One region of the Micromonospora sp. NPDC049060 genome, then DNA from elsewhere that is predicted to be linked to it. Evidence: predicted binding sites of a transcription regulator. Region 1 holds the regulator's gene; each other region holds the start of a gene.
The links. The regulator HrcA, encoded in region 1, represses chaperone genes, less so after heat shock. The targets are predictions, from matches to a motif close to GGTTNGCACNCTCNNNNNGAGNGTGCNAACC.
Positions count from the first base shown of each region.

Region 2: groL (chaperonin GroEL) is a predicted target of HrcA. The motif match lies at 1,728-1,758, and genes of this name have one in related genera.
Region 3: groES (co-chaperone GroES) is a predicted target of HrcA. The motif match lies at 1,931-1,961, and genes of this name have one in related genera.

Region 1 covers NZ_JBEZEV010000013.1:33,975-39,524, forward strand. Annotated here, with positions in the region: gene dnaJ (molecular chaperone DnaJ) at 1-1,143, opposite strand, end outside; gene hrcA (heat-inducible transcriptional repressor HrcA) at 1,217-2,239, opposite strand; gene AB0B83_RS08420 (DUF4870 domain-containing protein) at 2,484-3,182, shown strand; gene hemW (radical SAM family heme chaperone HemW) at 3,223-4,446, opposite strand; gene AB0B83_RS08430 (enoyl-CoA hydratase-related protein) at 4,467-5,270, shown strand; gene AB0B83_RS08435 (hypothetical protein) at 5,450-5,550, shown strand, end outside.
Region 2 covers NZ_JBEZEV010000035.1:25,122-30,671, forward strand. Annotated here, with positions in the region: gene groL (chaperonin GroEL) at 1-1,531, opposite strand, end outside; gene AB0B83_RS15250 (DUF3824 domain-containing protein) at 1,806-2,924, opposite strand; gene AB0B83_RS15255 (cold-shock protein) at 3,139-3,342, opposite strand; gene AB0B83_RS15260 (GNAT family N-acetyltransferase) at 3,553-4,086, shown strand; gene paaN (phenylacetic acid degradation protein PaaN) at 4,170-5,550, opposite strand, start outside.
Region 3 covers NZ_JBEZEV010000092.1:284-5,833, forward strand. Annotated here, with positions in the region: gene groL (chaperonin GroEL) at 1-1,412, opposite strand, end outside; gene groES (co-chaperone GroES) at 1,483-1,797, opposite strand; gene AB0B83_RS25295 (methyltransferase domain-containing protein) at 2,047-3,270, shown strand; gene ybaK (Cys-tRNA(Pro) deacylase) at 3,368-3,847, shown strand; gene AB0B83_RS25305 (sugar ABC transporter substrate-binding protein) at 4,041-5,138, shown strand; gene AB0B83_RS25310 (ATP-binding cassette domain-containing protein) at 5,246-5,550, shown strand, end outside.

The DNA of each region.
Region 1 (5,550 bases):
GGCGTGGCCGTTGAAGGCGTCGCGCATCCGGGAGAAGAAGCCGCCCTGCTTGGTGAGCTCGGCGACCTCCTCGCCCCGGGTCTTGGCGAAGTCGCGCAGCATCTTCTCCTGGTCGGCGTCGAGCTTGGTGGGGGTGCGCACGTCGAGGTGGACGTAGAGGTCACCCCGGCCGGTGCCACGCAGGTGCGGCACGCCCCGGGCGCGCAGCCGCAGCGTGCTGCCCGGCTGGGTGCCGGCCTTGACGTCGACCGTCTCCTCGCTGTCCAGCGTCTTGATGGTCAGCCGGGTGCCGAGGGCCGCCGCGGTCATCGGCACCGTGACCCGGCAGTGCAGGTCGTCGCCCTTGCGGGAGTAGACGTCGTGGGGCCGCTCGTGGATCTCCACGTAGAGGTCGCCGGCCGTGCCGCCGCCCGGGCCGACCTCACCCTGCTGGGCGAGGCGGATGCGCATGCCGTCCTCGACGCCGGCCGGGATCTTGACGGTCAGCGAACGGCGGGTGCGGACGCGGCCGTCGCCGGCGCAGGTCGGGCACGGGTGCGGGATGGTGGTGCCGTAGCCCTGGCAGACCGTGCACGGCCGAGCGGAGACCACCTGGCCGAGGAAGGTGCGCTGCACGGACTGCACCTCGCCCCGGCCGGCGCACGCCTCACAGGTGGCCAGGTGGGTGCCGGCCGCCGTGCCGGCGCCGGAGCAGGTGGTGCAGAGCACGGCGGTGTCGACGGTGATCGGCGCCTCGACGCCGAACGCGGTCTCGTGCAGGTCCAGCTCTAGCCGCAGGATCGCGTCGGCGCCGGGCCGGGTCCGCGGTCGCGGACCCCGCGAACCGCCGGCCGCGCCGCCGAAGAACGCGTCCATGATGTCCTGGAAGCCGACGAACGGGCCGGCGCCGCCGGGGCCGCCCGGGCCACCCGCGCCCCCGCCCCCGGGGGCGAGCGGGTCACCGCCCAGGTCGACGATCTGCCGTTTCCGGTCGTCCGAGAGGACCTCGTACGCGGCGTTGATGTCCTTGAACTTCTCCTGGGCCTCCGGATCCGGATTCACGTCCGGGTGGAACTGCCGCGCCAACTTGCGGTAGGCGCGCTTGATCTCGTCGTCGGAGGCTTCCCGGCTCACGCCGAGAATGCCGTAGTAGTCCCTGGCCACTGCGTTCCGTGTCCTCATGTTCGTCTCGCGTTGCGCCGGTCGGCGGCCGGAGCCGGCCGTCGGCCCTGACTGGTCAGTTCTGGGCCAGCAGCTCGCCCACGTAGCGTGCCACGGCCCGCACCGTGGCGATGGTGCCGGGGTAGTCCATCCGGGTCGGCCCCAGCACGCCGAGGCCGCCGACGCTGGTCGCGCCCGGCCCGTAGCCGGTGCTGACCACCGAGGCGGCGCGCAGGTTGTCGATCTCGTTCTCGTCGCCGATCAGCACCCGCGTCGTGCTCGGCTCCGCCTCGCCGATGAGCTTGAGCATGACGACCTCCTCCTCCAGCGCCTCCAGGATGGGGCGCAGGGAGCCCTGGAAGTCGAGCAGGCCGCCGCGGGTGAGGTTGGCCGTCCCGGCCAGCGCGATCCGCTCCTCGTGCCGCTCGATCAGCGTCTCCAGCAGCACGGTGGAGAGGGTGGTCATGGCCGGGCGCAGGTGCGGCACCGACTCCTCGACGAGCGCCTGCACCAGCGGCGGGGTCTCCGACAGCCGGGTGCCGACCAGCTTCTCGTTGACCAGCCGGCGCAGGTCCGTGACGTCGTCGGCGGGGATCGGCGCGGGCAGCTCGACCAGCCGCTGCTCGACCCGGCCGGTGTCGGCGATCATGACCAGCATCAGCCGGGTGGTGGAGATCGGCACCAGCTCCAGGTGGCGCACCGAGGAACGGGCCAGGCTCGGGTACTGCACGACGGCGACCTGCCGGGTGAGTTGCGCCAGCAGCCGGACGGTGCGGTGCACCACGTCGTCGAGGTCGACGGCGCCGACCAGGAAACGCTCGATCGCCCGGCGCTCGGCCGGGCTGAGCGGCTTCACCCGGGACAGCCGGTCCACGAAGAGCCGGTAGCCCCGGTCGGTGGGCACCCGGCCGGCACTGGTGTGCGGCTGGCGGATGTAGCCCTCCTCCTCCAGCACGGCCATGTCGTTGCGGACGGTCGCCGGTGAGACCCCCAACTGGTGCCGCTCGACCAGCGCCTTGCTGCCGACGGGCTCCTGCGTGGCGACGTAGTCCTCGACGATCGCGCGCAGCACGGCGAGCTTGCGGTCGTCGAGACCCATCCTCCCCACCTCCTGTCGCACGTCGGCCCCGGCACGCGGGGGGCCGGGGCGGGCTGCTGGCACTCGACTGTAGCGAGTGCCAGTCTACGTCGGCGGGGCCGCCCGCGCGATGATCGACCTGGGGTGATCAGTCCGATCGGCGACCGCGCGGGCCCGCCCGACGCCCCCGTGGGGCCGGTGTTCCGGGCGTCCCGGCCGGTGTCGCGCTGGTGCCGCCTTGCCGGCTGCCCCTACCGTGACCTCCATGACTGAACCACCTCGCCCTCCCGGAGCGGGGGACCCCGGCTTCCCGCCGGACCCGACCGCCCCGTCGGGGGTTCCCGGCCCCGCCGGCTACGGCGACCCCACCGCACCACTGTCCGGGGCACCGGGCCCGGGCAGCCATCCTCCACCCGGTGGCTATCCGCCGCCCACCGGTGACCAGCCGCCGTCGGGCGGCTACCCTCCGCCCGGCGACTACCCACCGCCTGGTGGCTATCCCCCGCCCGGCGACTACGGACCGCCCGGCGGCTACGGAGCGCCCGGCGGCTACGGAGCGCCGGGGGCCGGCTATCCGGCCGGTGGCGGCTATGGACCGCCGACGGGCGGCTACGCCAGCAACGAGGACAAGAACTGGGCCCTGATCGCCCACTTCGGCGGCGCGGCCGGCGTGATCGTCGGCGGCGGCATGCTCGGCTGGCTGGCGCCGCTCATCGCGCTGATGGTCCGGGGGCAACAGTCGCCGACCGCCCGGGCGCACGCCGCCGCGGCGCTGAACTTCCAGCTCACCTGGACGATCGTCGGGGTGCTGAGCTGGGTGGTCACGCTGATCACCTGCGGGGTGCTGTTCTTCGTTCCCATGCTCGTCTGGCTGGTGCCGCTGATCTTCGGCATCATCGGCGGGCTCAAGGCCAACGAAGGCGTGCTCTACCGCTACCCGTTGACCTACACCTTCACCAAGTGACCCGGGTCGGCCGCTCCCCCGGCCGGCCCCGGCACGCGGTTCAGGGCAGCAGGTCGCGGACGACCGCGTCGGCGAGCAGCCGGCCCCGCAGGGTCAGCACGGCCCGGCCGGCCGCGTGCTCGTCGGCGGCCAGCAGCCCGTCGGCGAGGGCCCGCGCGGCGCCGGCCCGACCGGCGTCGTCGAGGGCGTCCAGGGGCAGCCCGGAGGCGAGGCGCAGCCGGAGCATGACGTCCTCCATGTGCGCCTCGTCGGCCGTGAGCACCTCGCGGGCCAGGCCGGGCGAGCCGCCCGCCGCCAGCCGCTTCGCGTACGTCGTGGGGTGCTTGACGTTCCACCAGCGCACGCCGCCGACGTGGCTGTGCGCCCCCGGGCCGAGGCCCCACCAGTCGGCGCCGGTCCAGTAGAGCAGGTTGTGCCGGCACCGGGCCGCCTCGTCGCGGGCCCAGTTGGACACCTCGTACCAGGAGAGGCCGGCCGCGCCGAGGGCGGCGTCCGCGGCGAGGTAGCGGTCCGCGGCGACGTCGTCGGAGGGGTACGGCAGCTCGCCGCGCCGCATCCGGGCGGCCAGCCGCGTGCCGTCCTCCACGATCAGGGCGTACGCGCTGACGTGGTCCACCCCGGCGGCGACGACCTGGTCGAGGGAGGCGGCGAAGTCCGCCTCGGTCTCCCCCGGCGTGCCGTAGATCAGGTCCAGGTTGACGTGGTCGAACCCGGCGTCGCGGGCCTCGCGGGCGGCGGCGACGGCCCGGCCGGCGCTGTGCGTGCGGTCGAGGATCGCCAGCACCCCCGACGCGGCGGACTGCATGCCCAGCGAGATCCGGGTGTAGCCGGCGGCCCGCAGCGCCTTCAGCGACTCGGGCGTGACCGACTCCGGATTGGCCTCGGTGGTCACCTCGGCGCCGGGCGCCAGCCCCCAGGTGCGGTCGATGCCGTCGAGGATCCGGGCCAAATCGTCGGCGGGGAGCAGGGTCGGGGTGCCGCCGCCGACGAAGACCGTGTCCACCCGGGGCGGCGGTACGTCGCCCAGCACCCGGCGGGCGAGCGCCAGCTCGGCCAGCACGGTGTCGGCGTAGCCCTCCCGGCTGGCCCCGCCGCCCAGTTCGGCGGCCGTGTACGTGTTGAAGTCGCAGTAGCCGCAGCGGCTGGCGCAGAACGGCACGTGCACGTACACGCCGAAGCCGCGCGCGCCGACGGCTCGGGTGGCGGTGGCGGGCAGCGAGCCGTCGACGGGGACGGTTTCGCCTTCTGGAAGGACGCCGGGCATGGCCACTAGTGTGCCCTTCCATGACCTCTCCCGACGCGCTCGTACGGGTCGCCACGGCCCGTGGGGTGACCACGCTCACCCTGGACAGCCCGCACAACCGCAACGCGCTCTCCACGCCGCTGATGACCCAGCTGCTGGCCGGCCTCGCCGAGGCGGTCGCCGACGACGCCGTACGCGTGATCGTGCTCGACCACGCGGGCCCGGTCTTCTGCTCCGGCGCGGACCTGAAGGAGACGGCCGCCGCGTACGCCAGCGGGACCGTGCCGGCCGGGATGCTCGGCGACGTGCTCGCGGCGGTCTGGGAGTGCCCGAAGCCGGTGGTGGCGAAGGTGGCCGGCCCGGCCCGGGCGGGCGGCCTCGGTCTCATCGCGGCGGCCGACCTGGCGGTGTGCGCGCGGGAGGCGACGTTCGCCTTCACCGAGGTGCGGATCGGCGTGGTGCCGGCGGTCATCTCCGCGACCGTGCTGCCCCGCCTGCACCCCCGCGCGGCTGCCGCGCTCTACCTGACCGGCGACACCTTCGACGGCCGGCGGGCGGCCGATATCGGCCTGGTCACCGCCGCCGTGCCGGCGGACGGACTGGACGCGGCGGTTGCGGGGTACTGCGACTCTCTGGTGCGGGGGGCACCGGGCGCGCTGGCCGGGGCGAAGCAGTTGCTGCGCCGGCCGCCCGCCGCGGACCTGCGGGCGGAGATCGCCGACCTGTCCACCCTCTCGACCGGGTACTTCCTGTCGGAGGAGGGACGCGAGGGCGTCCTGGCGTTCCGGGAGAAGCGGCCGGCGCGCTGGGTGCCCGCCGACGGCGACGCGGGCGCCGAGCGGTGACACCGGGCTGCGGCGGGGGTGTGGCCGCGCGGTGAGCGGGGACTGCGGGTTGCGTCCCGGCGGCCCGCCGGGGCGTCCGCCCGGCGGGCCGGGGCCACGCCCGGCGCTCGTGGAGAACCGGTCGGACGACCCGGAAGGCACCACGAGGGACGTACGCTTGTCGGACTGTCGATCAGGGGGTGTGGGTGCGTACTCGGGCAGTCGTGGCGGGCGGTGTCGTCCTCGTCGTCCTCGTCGCGGTCGGGATCTGGATCGTCATCCGGCAGATGGGCGGGCAGCT
Region 2 (5,550 bases), on a different contig from region 1:
GCGCCGCGATCGACGAGGCGTTCTGCAGCGCCGAGCGCGTCACCTTGGCCGGGTCGATGATGCCCGCGGCCAGCAGGTCGACGTACTCGCCGTTGGCGGCGTTGAGGCCGTGACCCGCTTCCAGGTTACGGACCTTCTCCACCACGACGCCGCCCTCGAGGCCGGCGTTGACAGCGATCTGCCGCAGCGGGGCGTCCAGCGCGACCTTGACGATCTGCGCGCCGGTCGCCTCGTCGCCGGCCAGGTCCAGCTTGTCGAAGGCGGTCTTGCCAGCCTGCACCAGCGCGACGCCACCACCCGGGACGATGCCCTCCTCGACGGCGGCCTTCGCGTTGCGGACGGCGTCCTCGATGCGGTGCTTGCGCTCCTTCAGCTCGACCTCGGTGGCCGCGCCGACCTTGATCACCGCGACGCCGCCGGCCAGCTTGGCCAGCCGCTCCTGCAGCTTCTCGCGGTCGTAGTCGGAGTCGCTCTTCTCGATCTCGGCCCGGATCTGGTTGACCCGGCCCTGGATCTGCTCGGCGTCGCCGGCACCGTCGACGATGGTGGTCTCGTCCTTGGTCACCACGACCTTGCGGGCGCGGCCCAGCATGTCGAGGCCGACGGCGTCCAGCTTGAGGCCGACCTCCTCGCTGATGACCTGGCCACCGGTGAGGATGGCGATGTCGGCCAGCATGGCCTTGCGGCGGTCACCGAAGCCCGGCGCCTTGACGGCGACGGACTTGAAGGTGCCCCGGACCTTGTTGACGACCAGGGTGGCCAGGGCCTCGCCCTCGATGTCCTCGGAGATGATCAGCAGCGGCTTGCCCGACTGCATGACCTTCTCGAGGATCGGGAGCAGGTCCTTGACCGACGAGATCTTGCTGTTGACGATCAGGAGGTAGGGGTCGTCGAAGACGGCCTCCATGCGCTCCGGGTCGGTCATGAAGTAGGCCGAGATGTAGCCCTTGTCGAAGCGCATACCCTCGGTGAGCTCCAGCTCCAGCCCGAAGGTGTTGCTCTCCTCGACGGTGATGACGCCTTCCTTGCCCACCTTGTCCATCGCCTCGGCGATGATCTCGCCGACGCTGGTGTCACCGGCGGAGATGGAGGCGGTGGAGGCGATCTGCTCCTTGGTCTCGACGTCCTTGGCGAGCTTGAGCAGCTCCTCCGAGACGCTGGCCACGGCGGCCTCGATGCCCCGCTTCAGGGCCATCGGGTTGGCACCGGCGGCCACGTTGCGCAGGCCCTCGCGGACCAGGGCCTGGGCCAGGACGGTCGCCGTCGTCGTGCCGTCACCGGCGACGTCGTCGGTCTTCTTCGCGACCTCCTTGACCAGCTCGGCGCCGATCTTCTCGTAGGGGTCCTCGAGCTCGATCTCCTTGGCGATGCTCACACCATCGTTGGTGATGGTGGGGGCACCCCACTTCTTCTCGAGGACGACGTTGCGGCCCTTGGGGCCGAGGGTCACCTTCACGGCGTCGGCGAGCTGGTTCATGCCCCGCTCGAGGCCGCGGCGCGCCTCTTCGTCGAACGCGATCATCTTGGCCATACGGCGTTGTCCTCCTGGACACTCACGGGCCACCCGGAGTGTGTGTCCCGGATGGGCCGCCTGGTGTACGCACCTTGGGACGTCGCCACCTGGCGACGACGACGTCTCCTCGGCCGGGCCGGATAGCCCGCGACGACCGGCCATGTGCCGCAGCCGCGTCTGGACGCCGCTACGACCGTGGCCCTACCGCCCCGACCATTGGCACTCGCGGTATGCGAGTGCCAATGACTTGTTTAGCACTCTCCCCTGCCGAGTGCAAGCACGATCGCCCCGGTCAGTCGAGTTCACCGGCCAGCCGGGCGCTGTCCACCGGCCCCTCGTGGGCACGCTGCTCGGCGTACGTGACGACCAGGCCGACCAGCTGGGCGAGGTGGGTCGGCAGGGCCAGCACCGCGCCCACCAGCGTCACCACGAGCACACCGACCGCCGTGCCGGGCGACTCCAGCGGGGTGGTGCCGAACGGCAGCGTGCCGATGCCCTCCACCATGCTGGCGGCCCCGCTGCCGACGATCACCGCCGCCGCCACCAGCGCCACCCGGCCGAGCAGCAGACCGAGCCGGTCGTGGAACATGCGGAAGGAACGGCCGATCGGGTGCTGCCGCTCGAACAGGTAGACCGGGCCGGCCATGCTCAGCGCGAAGGCGAAGTAGATGCCGGGGATCACGCAGAGACAGACCCCGAGCCCGATGATGACGCTCATCAGCAGGGTCCAGCCCCAGAGGCCCAGCGCCCGGCGCACCCCGTAGGAGAGGGCGGCACCCACGCTCACCGGCTGACCTGCCGCCTGCCGGGTGACCACCCAGGTGCCGGCCGCCCAGCCCAGGCTCTGCACGAAGCCGAAGACGAGGGCGCTGCCGAGCACCACGGACAGCAGGACGACCGTGTCGGTCAGGAAGGTGTCGGGCAGCGCGGCGGGGTCGCCGGCCATCGACTCCTCCCACTTGGCGCTCGGGTCGACGACCAACGAGAGCATCGACACCACCATGGCCGGCAGCACCTGGGTGAGCAGCAGGATCGGCAGCAGCAGCCGCCAGCCCCGACGCACCGCGCCGACGCACCGGCCGAACCAGCCGTTGACGCCCGCGCCGGGCGGGGTGACGAGCAGGTCGGCCGGGTCGAGGCCGTGCCCCGGCGGGTACCACCCGTGGACCGGCTGCCCGGGATAGGCGACCGGAGCGCCCGGCTGCCCGGGGTACGCGACCGGGGCGCCCGGGTACCACGGCTGCCCGCCGTACGGGCCGGAGCCGGCCGGGTACCCGCCGGTGGGCGGGAAGACCCACTCCTGCGGCTGTTGCGGGCCCGTCGGCGCAGCACCGCCCGGGCCGACGGGTGGCGTCGCGGAGGGGTCGGGACCTCCCGGGGGCGGCGCGGCCTGGGGCGGCTGGTCGGACATGAACCCTCCTCAGCGATGGCTGGAACGGCTCACGATCCTCCCCTGCCGACGCAACCGCGCCGAAGCCCGCCCCCGTGGAGCGGACCGGCAGACTGCCCGGCCCCGTGGAGCGGACCGGCCGACGACCGCCCGGGGCACCGGGCCGCCCCCGGCCGGCGCCCCACGACCGGCGGTCGGGAGGTCGGTCGGCGCGGGGGCGCGGGAGGGACGCCCGTCAGGCGATGACGCGCACGCGCTCGGCCTGGGGGCCCTTCTGGCCCTGGGCGATCTCGAACTCGACCCGCTGGCCGTCGTCCAACGCCTTGTAGCCGTCCATCTCGATCGCCGAGAAGTGGACGAAGACGTCCTGCCCACCGTCGACGGCGATGAAGCCGTAGCCCTTTTCGGAGTTGAACCACTTCACGGTGCCCTCTGCCACGGTGCACTTCCTCACTCTGCGCGGCGTTCCACGACCCCGGAGGCCGGGCGGGCCGGCACCGGAGGACCACCGGCTCGGCGATCGACGAGGGCCGCTGAAACGGTGACCGAAATCGCACGCTACACGAAGCGTGACGACGGCGCACGACCACAAATCGGACATACGCCGATCGACAGCCATCGGCCGTCATCGCTGTGATAGGCATTCGGCATGACGAGCACGCCCGACGGTCCGGGGCCGACGCGGCGGGCCGAGATCCGGCGGGTCCGACCCCCGGACGCTGCTCGGATGCGGGCGCTGCGGCTGGAGATGCTCGCCGACGCCCCGTTGGCCTTCCTGGAGACCCTCGCCGACGCGGCGGCCCGGTCGCACGCCGACTACGCGGCCAGGATCGCGTCCGTCTCCGTCGGGGCGGGCACCGCCCAGTTCGTCGCGGACCCGGGCGGCCGGCTCGTCGGGCACGCCGGCGGCACGGTGGCCCCGGGGGAGCCGGGGCTGACCGTGGTGTACGCCGTCTACGTCACCCCGCCCTGGCGGGGCACGGGCCTCCTCGGCGACCTCGTCGACGCGGTCGCGGCCTGGTCCCGCGCCTGCGGGCGCCCCGAACTGATGCTGGAGGTCGTGGTCGGCAACGACCGGGCCTACCGCGCGTACCGGCGGCTGGGCTTCGTCGACACCGGCGTACGCGTCCCGCACCCCACGGTCCCGGCGCTCACCGAGCTCCAGATGCGCCGCCCGGCCTGACCCGCGCCGGCGACCCGTTCCGCCAGGACCGGATCGGCCGCCCGGGGCGGCCCGTGCGGGGCCGACCCGGGCAGCCGGACACCTCAGGCGTGCCGGCGGGACTGCACGATGCGGAACCGGTTGGCCACGTAGGCGCCGTCGGTGAGCGCCGAGTTGGCCGCCGCGTTGGCGCCGCTGCCGTGGAAGTCGGAGAAGGCCGCCGACTGGTTCACGAAGACCCCGCCGGTCAGGTTGCAGGACAGGTGCACCCCGACCTCGATCGCCGCGGCCTCGGCCGCGTCGAGGACCGCCTCGTCGGTGGAGTAGACCGCCGCGGTGAGCGCGCCCTTCTCGCCGACCGTGGCGCGCAGGATCTCCAGGCTGTGCGCGGTGGAGTCCGTGGCGATGGCGAACGAGATCGGCCCGAACCACTCCTTCGAGTAGGTCGCGGTGTCGTCGGCCGCCAGCCTGACCACCGTCGGGGTGCGGACCACCGCGCCGGGGAAGGCCGGGTGCTCGACCGTACGCGACTCCAGCACCGCCTCGCCGACCTTGGTGACCTCGTCGAGGCGCTCCAGCACCCCGTCGTTGACGATCGCGCCGGTCATCTCCACCCCGCGCGCCGGGTCGGCGGTGACCTTGGCGACCGCCGCGGCGATCCCGCCCGCCACCTCGTCGAAGCTCTTGTGCCCCTGGTCGGTCTCGATGCCGTTGCCGGGGATCAGGATGTTCTGCGACGTGGTGCACATCTGGCCGCTGTAGAGGCTCAGGGTGAAGCCGAGGTTGCGGCACATCCCGGCGAAGTCGTCGGTGGAGTCGATCACCACCGTGTTCAGCCCGGCCTTCTCGGTGTAGACCGCCGCCTGCCGGGCGTTGGCCTCCAGCCAGTCGCCGTACTCGGTGGAACCGGTGAAGTCGATGATCTTCACGGCCGGGTGCAGGGCCAGCGTGGAGGCGAGCTTCTCCCCGGGGGCCTCGGGGGCGAGCAGCACCAGGTTCGGGTCGAAGCCGGCCTCGGCGAGCACCTCCCGGGCGTACTTCACCGTGATCGCCAGCGGCAGCACCGCGCGCGGGTGCGGCTTGACGACCACCGGGTTGCCGGTGACCAGCGAGGCGAACAGCCCCGGGTACGAGTTCCAGGTCGGGAAGGTGTTGCAGCCGATCACCAGCGCCACGCCACGGGGCACCACGTGGAAGGTCTTGGTCATCCGCAGCGGGTCGCCCTTGCCGGCCGCCTTCTCCCAGCCCGCCGTTCCCGGGTGCCGGGTCATCTCCGCGTACGCGTAGGCGACCGCCTCCAGCGCGCGGTCCAGCGCGTGCGCGCCGCCGGCCTGGAAGGCCATCACGAAGGCCTGGCCGCTGGTGAACTGCACCGCGTTGGCCAGCTCGAAGATGTGCTTGTGCAGCCGGTCGAGGATCTCCAGGCAGACCCCCGCCCGGGCCTGCGGGCCGGCGTCGCGCCAGGCGGGCAGGGCGGCGGAGGCG
Region 3 (5,550 bases), on a different contig from region 1:
TCCTTGCCGGCGACCTTCTGCACCACGACGTAGCCGTCGTGGCCGGCGTTCTGGGCGATCCAGCGCAGCGGCTCGACCAGCGACTTGCGCACGATCGAGACGCCGACCTTCTCGTCCCCGGTGAAGCCGAGGTCGTCGTCGAGCGCCGGCAGGATCTGCACCAGGGCGGCGCCGCCGCCGGGGACGGTGCCCTCCTCGACCGCGGCCTTGGTCGCCGCGATCGCGTCCTCGATGCGGTGCTTGCGCTCCTTCATCTCGACCTCGGTCGCGGCGCCGACCTTGATGACCGCGATGCCGCCGGACAGCTTGGCCAGCCGCTCGGCGAGCTTCTCCCGGTCCCAGTCGGAGTCCGAGGCCTCGATCTCCTTGCGGATCTGCGCGACCCGGTCGGCGACCTCGCTCGACTTGCCGCCGCCGTCGACGACCGTGGTGTTCTCCTTGTCGACCACCACGCGCCGGGCGGTGCCGAGCACCTCCAGGCCCACCTGGTCGAGCTTGTAGCCCAGCTCGGGCGCGACCAGCTCGGCGCCGGTGAGGATCGCCATGTCCTGGAGCATCGCCTTGCGCCGGTCACCGAAGCCGGGGGCCTTGACCGCGCAGACCTTGAGGGTCTTGCGGATCGAGTTGACCACCAGCGTCGACAGCGCCTGGCCGTCGACGTCCTCGGCGATGATCAGCAGCGGCTTGCTGTTCTGGAGGACCTTCTCCAGCAGCGGCAGCAGCTCCTCGATCGCCGAGATCTTCTGGGTCGTGATCAGGATGTACGGGTCCTCCAGGACCGACTCCTGCGACTCCATGTCGGTGACGAAGTTGGGCGAGATGAAGCCCTTGTCGAACTGGAGACCCTCGGTCACGTCCAGCTCGGTGTGCAGGGCGGAGCCCTCCTCGACGGTGATGACACCGTCGCGGCCGACCCGCTCCATCGCCTCGGCGATCAGCTCGCCGATCGTGGCGTCCTGCGCGGAGATCGTCGCGACGTGCGCGATCGACTTCTTGTCGGCGACCTCGACGGCGCGGCCGAGCAGCGCCTCGGAGACCTTGGCGGCCGCCGCGTCGATGCCCCGCTTGAGGCCGGCCGGGTTGGCGCCGGCCGTGACGTTGCGCAGGCCCTCGCGGACCATCGCCTGGGCCAGCACGGTGGCGGTGGTGGTCCCGTCGCCGGCGACGTCGTTGGTCTTGGTCGCCACCTCCTTGACCAGCTGCGCACCGAGGTTCTCGTAGGGGTTGGTGAGCTCGATCTCCTTGGCGATGGTCACGCCGTCGTTGGTGATCGTGGGCACACCGAACTTCTTGTCCAGGACGACGTTGCGCCCGCGCGGGCCGAGGGTGACCTTGACCGCGTCCGCGAGGGCGTTGACACCGTGCTCGAGCAGGTGCCGGGCGTCGTCCGAGAAGCTCAGGATCTTCGCCATGAATGTCCCTTCGAAGCGACGTCGCCCCGGCCCGGCGAGCCGGACCGGGGCGACGACACTGATCGGTTGCTTACTTCTCGATGACCGCGAGGACGTCGCGGGCGGAGAGCACCAGGTACTCCTCGCCGGCGTACTTGACCTCGGTGCCGCCGTACTTCGAGTAGAGGACGGTGTCGCCGACCTTCACGTCGACCGGCACGCGGTTGCCCTTGTCGTCGATCCGGCCCGGGCCGACAGCGAGGACGGTGCCCTCCTGCGGCTTCTCCTTGGCGGTGTCGGGGATCACGATGCCGGAGGCGGTGGTGGTCTCGGCCTCGTTCGCCTGGACCACGATGCGGTCCTCGAGCGGCTTGATCGCAACCTTGGTCGCGGTAGTCACGGGCATACCCTCCCGGGTACTTGGTTTCGTTACCGGCCGGCATGCCGACCAGCGTCAATCTGCCACATGCCACCGGGCGGGGCCGTCGTCGCGGGTGCCGGTCCGCCTGGCGTTCAGCGCCCGGACCATGGGGCCCGGAAGCTGGCACCCTCGGGGTGAGAGTGCTAATCGCAGGTTATTCCTCGGCTAGCACTCCGTCAAGGAGAGTGCCAACCCGCCGGCCGGCGCGTCGGGTCCGCCGACCACAATGACCGGGTGGATCTCGACCAGTTCGCCGCCCTGCGTACGCCCGAGGGGTCGGCCGCCCTCGCCGCCGCCGCGCGGGTGGCCGGCGGCGATCCGCTGACCGCGGCGGCCGCGCTCCGCTCGACGGGGCTGCCGGCCGACCTGGCGTCGGCCGCCCTCACCCAGGCCGAGCTGCGCCGCCGGGCGGTCGGCAAGTTCGGGCCGGCGGCAACGGGGATGTTCCTCACCCGGGCCGGGCTGGAGCAGGCCACGCGGGGCGTCGTCGCGGCACGGCGGGCCGAGCGGCTACGGGCCGCCGGGGTGCGCGTCCTCGCCGACCTCGGCTGCGGCCTCGGCGCGGACGCGCTCGCCGCCGCCCGCGCCGGCATCCGGGTGTACGGCGTGGAGGCCGACCCGCTGACCGCCGCGATGGCCGCCGCGAACGCCGAGGCGGCCGGGCTGGCCGAGCTGTTCACGGTGGAGTGCGGTGACGCCACGGCGTTCGACGTGGACCGGGTCGACGGGGTGTTCTGCGACCCGGCGCGCCGGAAGGCGGGCACCGGGCGGCGGATCTTCGACCCGAACGCCTACTCGCCGCCCTGGGACTTCGTCGTCGGGCTGGCGGAGCGGGTGCCGCACACCGTCGTGAAGGTGGCGCCCGGCATCGACCACGCGCTGGTCCCGGCGGGCGCCGAGGCGGAGTGGGTGAGCGTCGACGGCGACCTGGTCGAGGCGGCCCTGTGGTGCGGCGAACTGGCGCAGGTCCCCCGCCGCGCCACCCTGCTGCGCGGCAAGGAAGGGTCCCCTGTCGACGCTTCCGGTAGCGGAAGGGTCCCCTGCCGTCAGGTGACGGGCTCCGGGGACGCCGAAGCACCGGTCGGCCCGGCGCGCCGCTTCCTGTACGACCCCGACCCGGCGGTGGTCCGCGCGCACCTGGTCGCGGAGCTGGCCGAGACGCTGGGCGCGACGCTGGCCGACCCGAGCATCGCCTACCTCTACGCGGACGCGCCGACGCCGACGCCGTTCGCCCGCTGCCTGGAGGTCACCGACGTGCTGCCGTTCTCGCTCAAGCGGCTGCGGGCGCTGCTGCGGGAGCGCCGGGTCGGCCGGGTGGAGATCCTCAAGCGCGGGTCCGCCCTGGAGCCGGAGAAGCTGCGCCGGGACCTGCGGCTGACCGGGGACCAGGCGGCCAGCCTGGTGCTGACCCGGGTCGCCGGGGCGCCGACGGTGCTGGTCTGCCGGCCGGTCGGGTAGCGCGCGGAGGCGGCCGGGCGGCGGGCCCGTACCCGCGCCGGCAGCGTCCGGCCTTTTCGACTCGCGGGTCGTACGGGGTCGGGTTAGCTTGACCGTCATGGCGGGACAGGGCACTCCGGCGACCGCGCTGCTGACGAAGCGGAAGATCGCCCACAGCACCCATCCGTACGACGTCTCCCCGGACGCGCCCCACTACGGCGCGCTCGTCGCGGCGGCCCTGGGGGTGCCGCCGGAGCGGGTCTTCAAGTCGCTGGTCGCCGAGGTCGACGGCGCGCTGACGGTGGCGGTCGTGCCGGTCACCGGCGAGCTGGACCTCAAGGCGCTCGCCGCGGCGGTCGGCGGCAAGCGGGCCGCCATGGCCGACCGGGCGGTCGCCGAACGGGCCACCGGCTACGTGCGCGGCGGGATCAGCCCGCTCGGCCAGCGCCGCCGGCTGCCCACGGTGCTCGACTCGTCGGCGCTCGACCATCCCACCGTCTACGTCTCGGCGGGCCGGCGCGGGCTTCAGCTCCAGCTCGCCCCGCAGGACCTCGTCGCCCTCACCGGGGCGGTCACGGCCCCGCTGTCGGCCCGCTGAGCTGCGCCGCTCCCGTCGTCTGCGGGAGAGCGCTCCCCGGTGGGCGACGGCCGGGTGTCAGGGACGTTGCTGAATTGTTACTGCCGACAACAAACTCGCCACCTCGGCGCTCTTGTGCCCACGACGCGAACCGGAATACGTTGCCGGACACAACAAACCAACATCATCCCCCACCCCCGAAAGGACCCTGCTGATGCGCAAGGGCTTCCTCACCTTCGCTGCCGTGGGCCTGCTGGCCGCCGGCGGCCTGACCGCCTGCGGCGACGACTCCGGTTCCGATGCCGGCGGCTCCACCGAGAAGAAGCCGAAGATCGGCGTGATCCTGCCGGACAGCAAGTCCTCCGCCCGCTGGGAGGGCGCGGACCGCAAGTTCCTGGAGGAGGCGTTCAAGGCCGCCGGCGTCGACTACGACATCCAGAACGCCCAGGGCGACAAGACGGCGTTCCAGACCATCGCCGATCAGATGATCACCAACGGCGTCACCGCCCTGATGATCGTCAACCTGGACTCCGGCACCGGCAAGGCCGTGCTCGACAAGGCGAAGTCCCAGGGCGTGGCGACCATCGACTACGACCGGCTCACGCTGGGCGGCTCGGCCACCTACTACGTCAGCTTCGACAACGAGGTCGTCGGCAAGCTCCAGGGCGAGGGCCTGAGCAAGTGCCTGACCGACAAGGGCGCCAAGAACCCGGTGGTGGCGTACCTCAACGGCTCGCCGACCGACAACAACGCCACCCTGTTCAAGAACGGGTACGACTCGGTGCTCAAGCCGAAGTTCGACTCGAAGGAGTACACCAAGGGCCCGGACCAGAACGTTCCGGAGTGGGACAACGCCCAGGCGGCCACCATCTTCGAGCAGATGCTGACCCAGACCGGCGGCAAGATCGACGGCGTGCTCGCCGCCAACGACGGCCTCGGCAACGCGGCCATCTCGGTGCTGAAGAAGAACAAGCTCAACGGCAAGGTCCCGGTGACCGGCCAGGACGCCACCCCGCAGGGCCTGCAGAACATCCTCTCCGGCGACCAGTGCATGACCGTCTACAAGGCGATCCGGGAGGAGGCGAAGGCCGCCTCGGACCTGGCCATCGCGGTCGCCAAGGGTGAGAAGAAGGAGACCGGCCAGACGGTCAAGGACCCGGAGGGCGGCCGGGACGTCCCGTCGGTCCTGCTGACCCCGAAGCTGATCTTCAAGGAGAACGTCAAGGACGTCATCGCCGACGGCTTCGTCACCAAGGACGAGGTCTGCGCCGGGGCGTACGCCAAGCTCTGCGCCGACGCCGGCATCAGCTGACCCGTACCCGATTCCACGCGCACGCCGCCCGGCACGGACCCTGTGCCGGGCGGCGGTTCGCGCCGGACGGGATCCGAGACCTCCCCTCCACCTGAAGGAGACCCCCCGTGTCCGCAACCCCCCTGCTGGAACTACGCGGGATCGACAAGAGCTTCGGTCCCGTCCAGGTCCTGCGCGACGTCGCCTTCACCGCCCACGCGGGCGAGGTGACCGCGCTGGTCGGCGACAACGGCGCCGGCAAGTCGACCCTCGTCAAGTGCATCAGCGGCATCCACCCCACCGACGCCGGCGAGTTCCGCTTCGACGGCCGGCCGGTGAGCATCAACAGCCCCCGCGACGCCGCCGCGCTCGGCATCGAGGTCGTCTACCAGGACCTCGCGCTCTGCGACAACCTCGACATCGTGCAGAACAT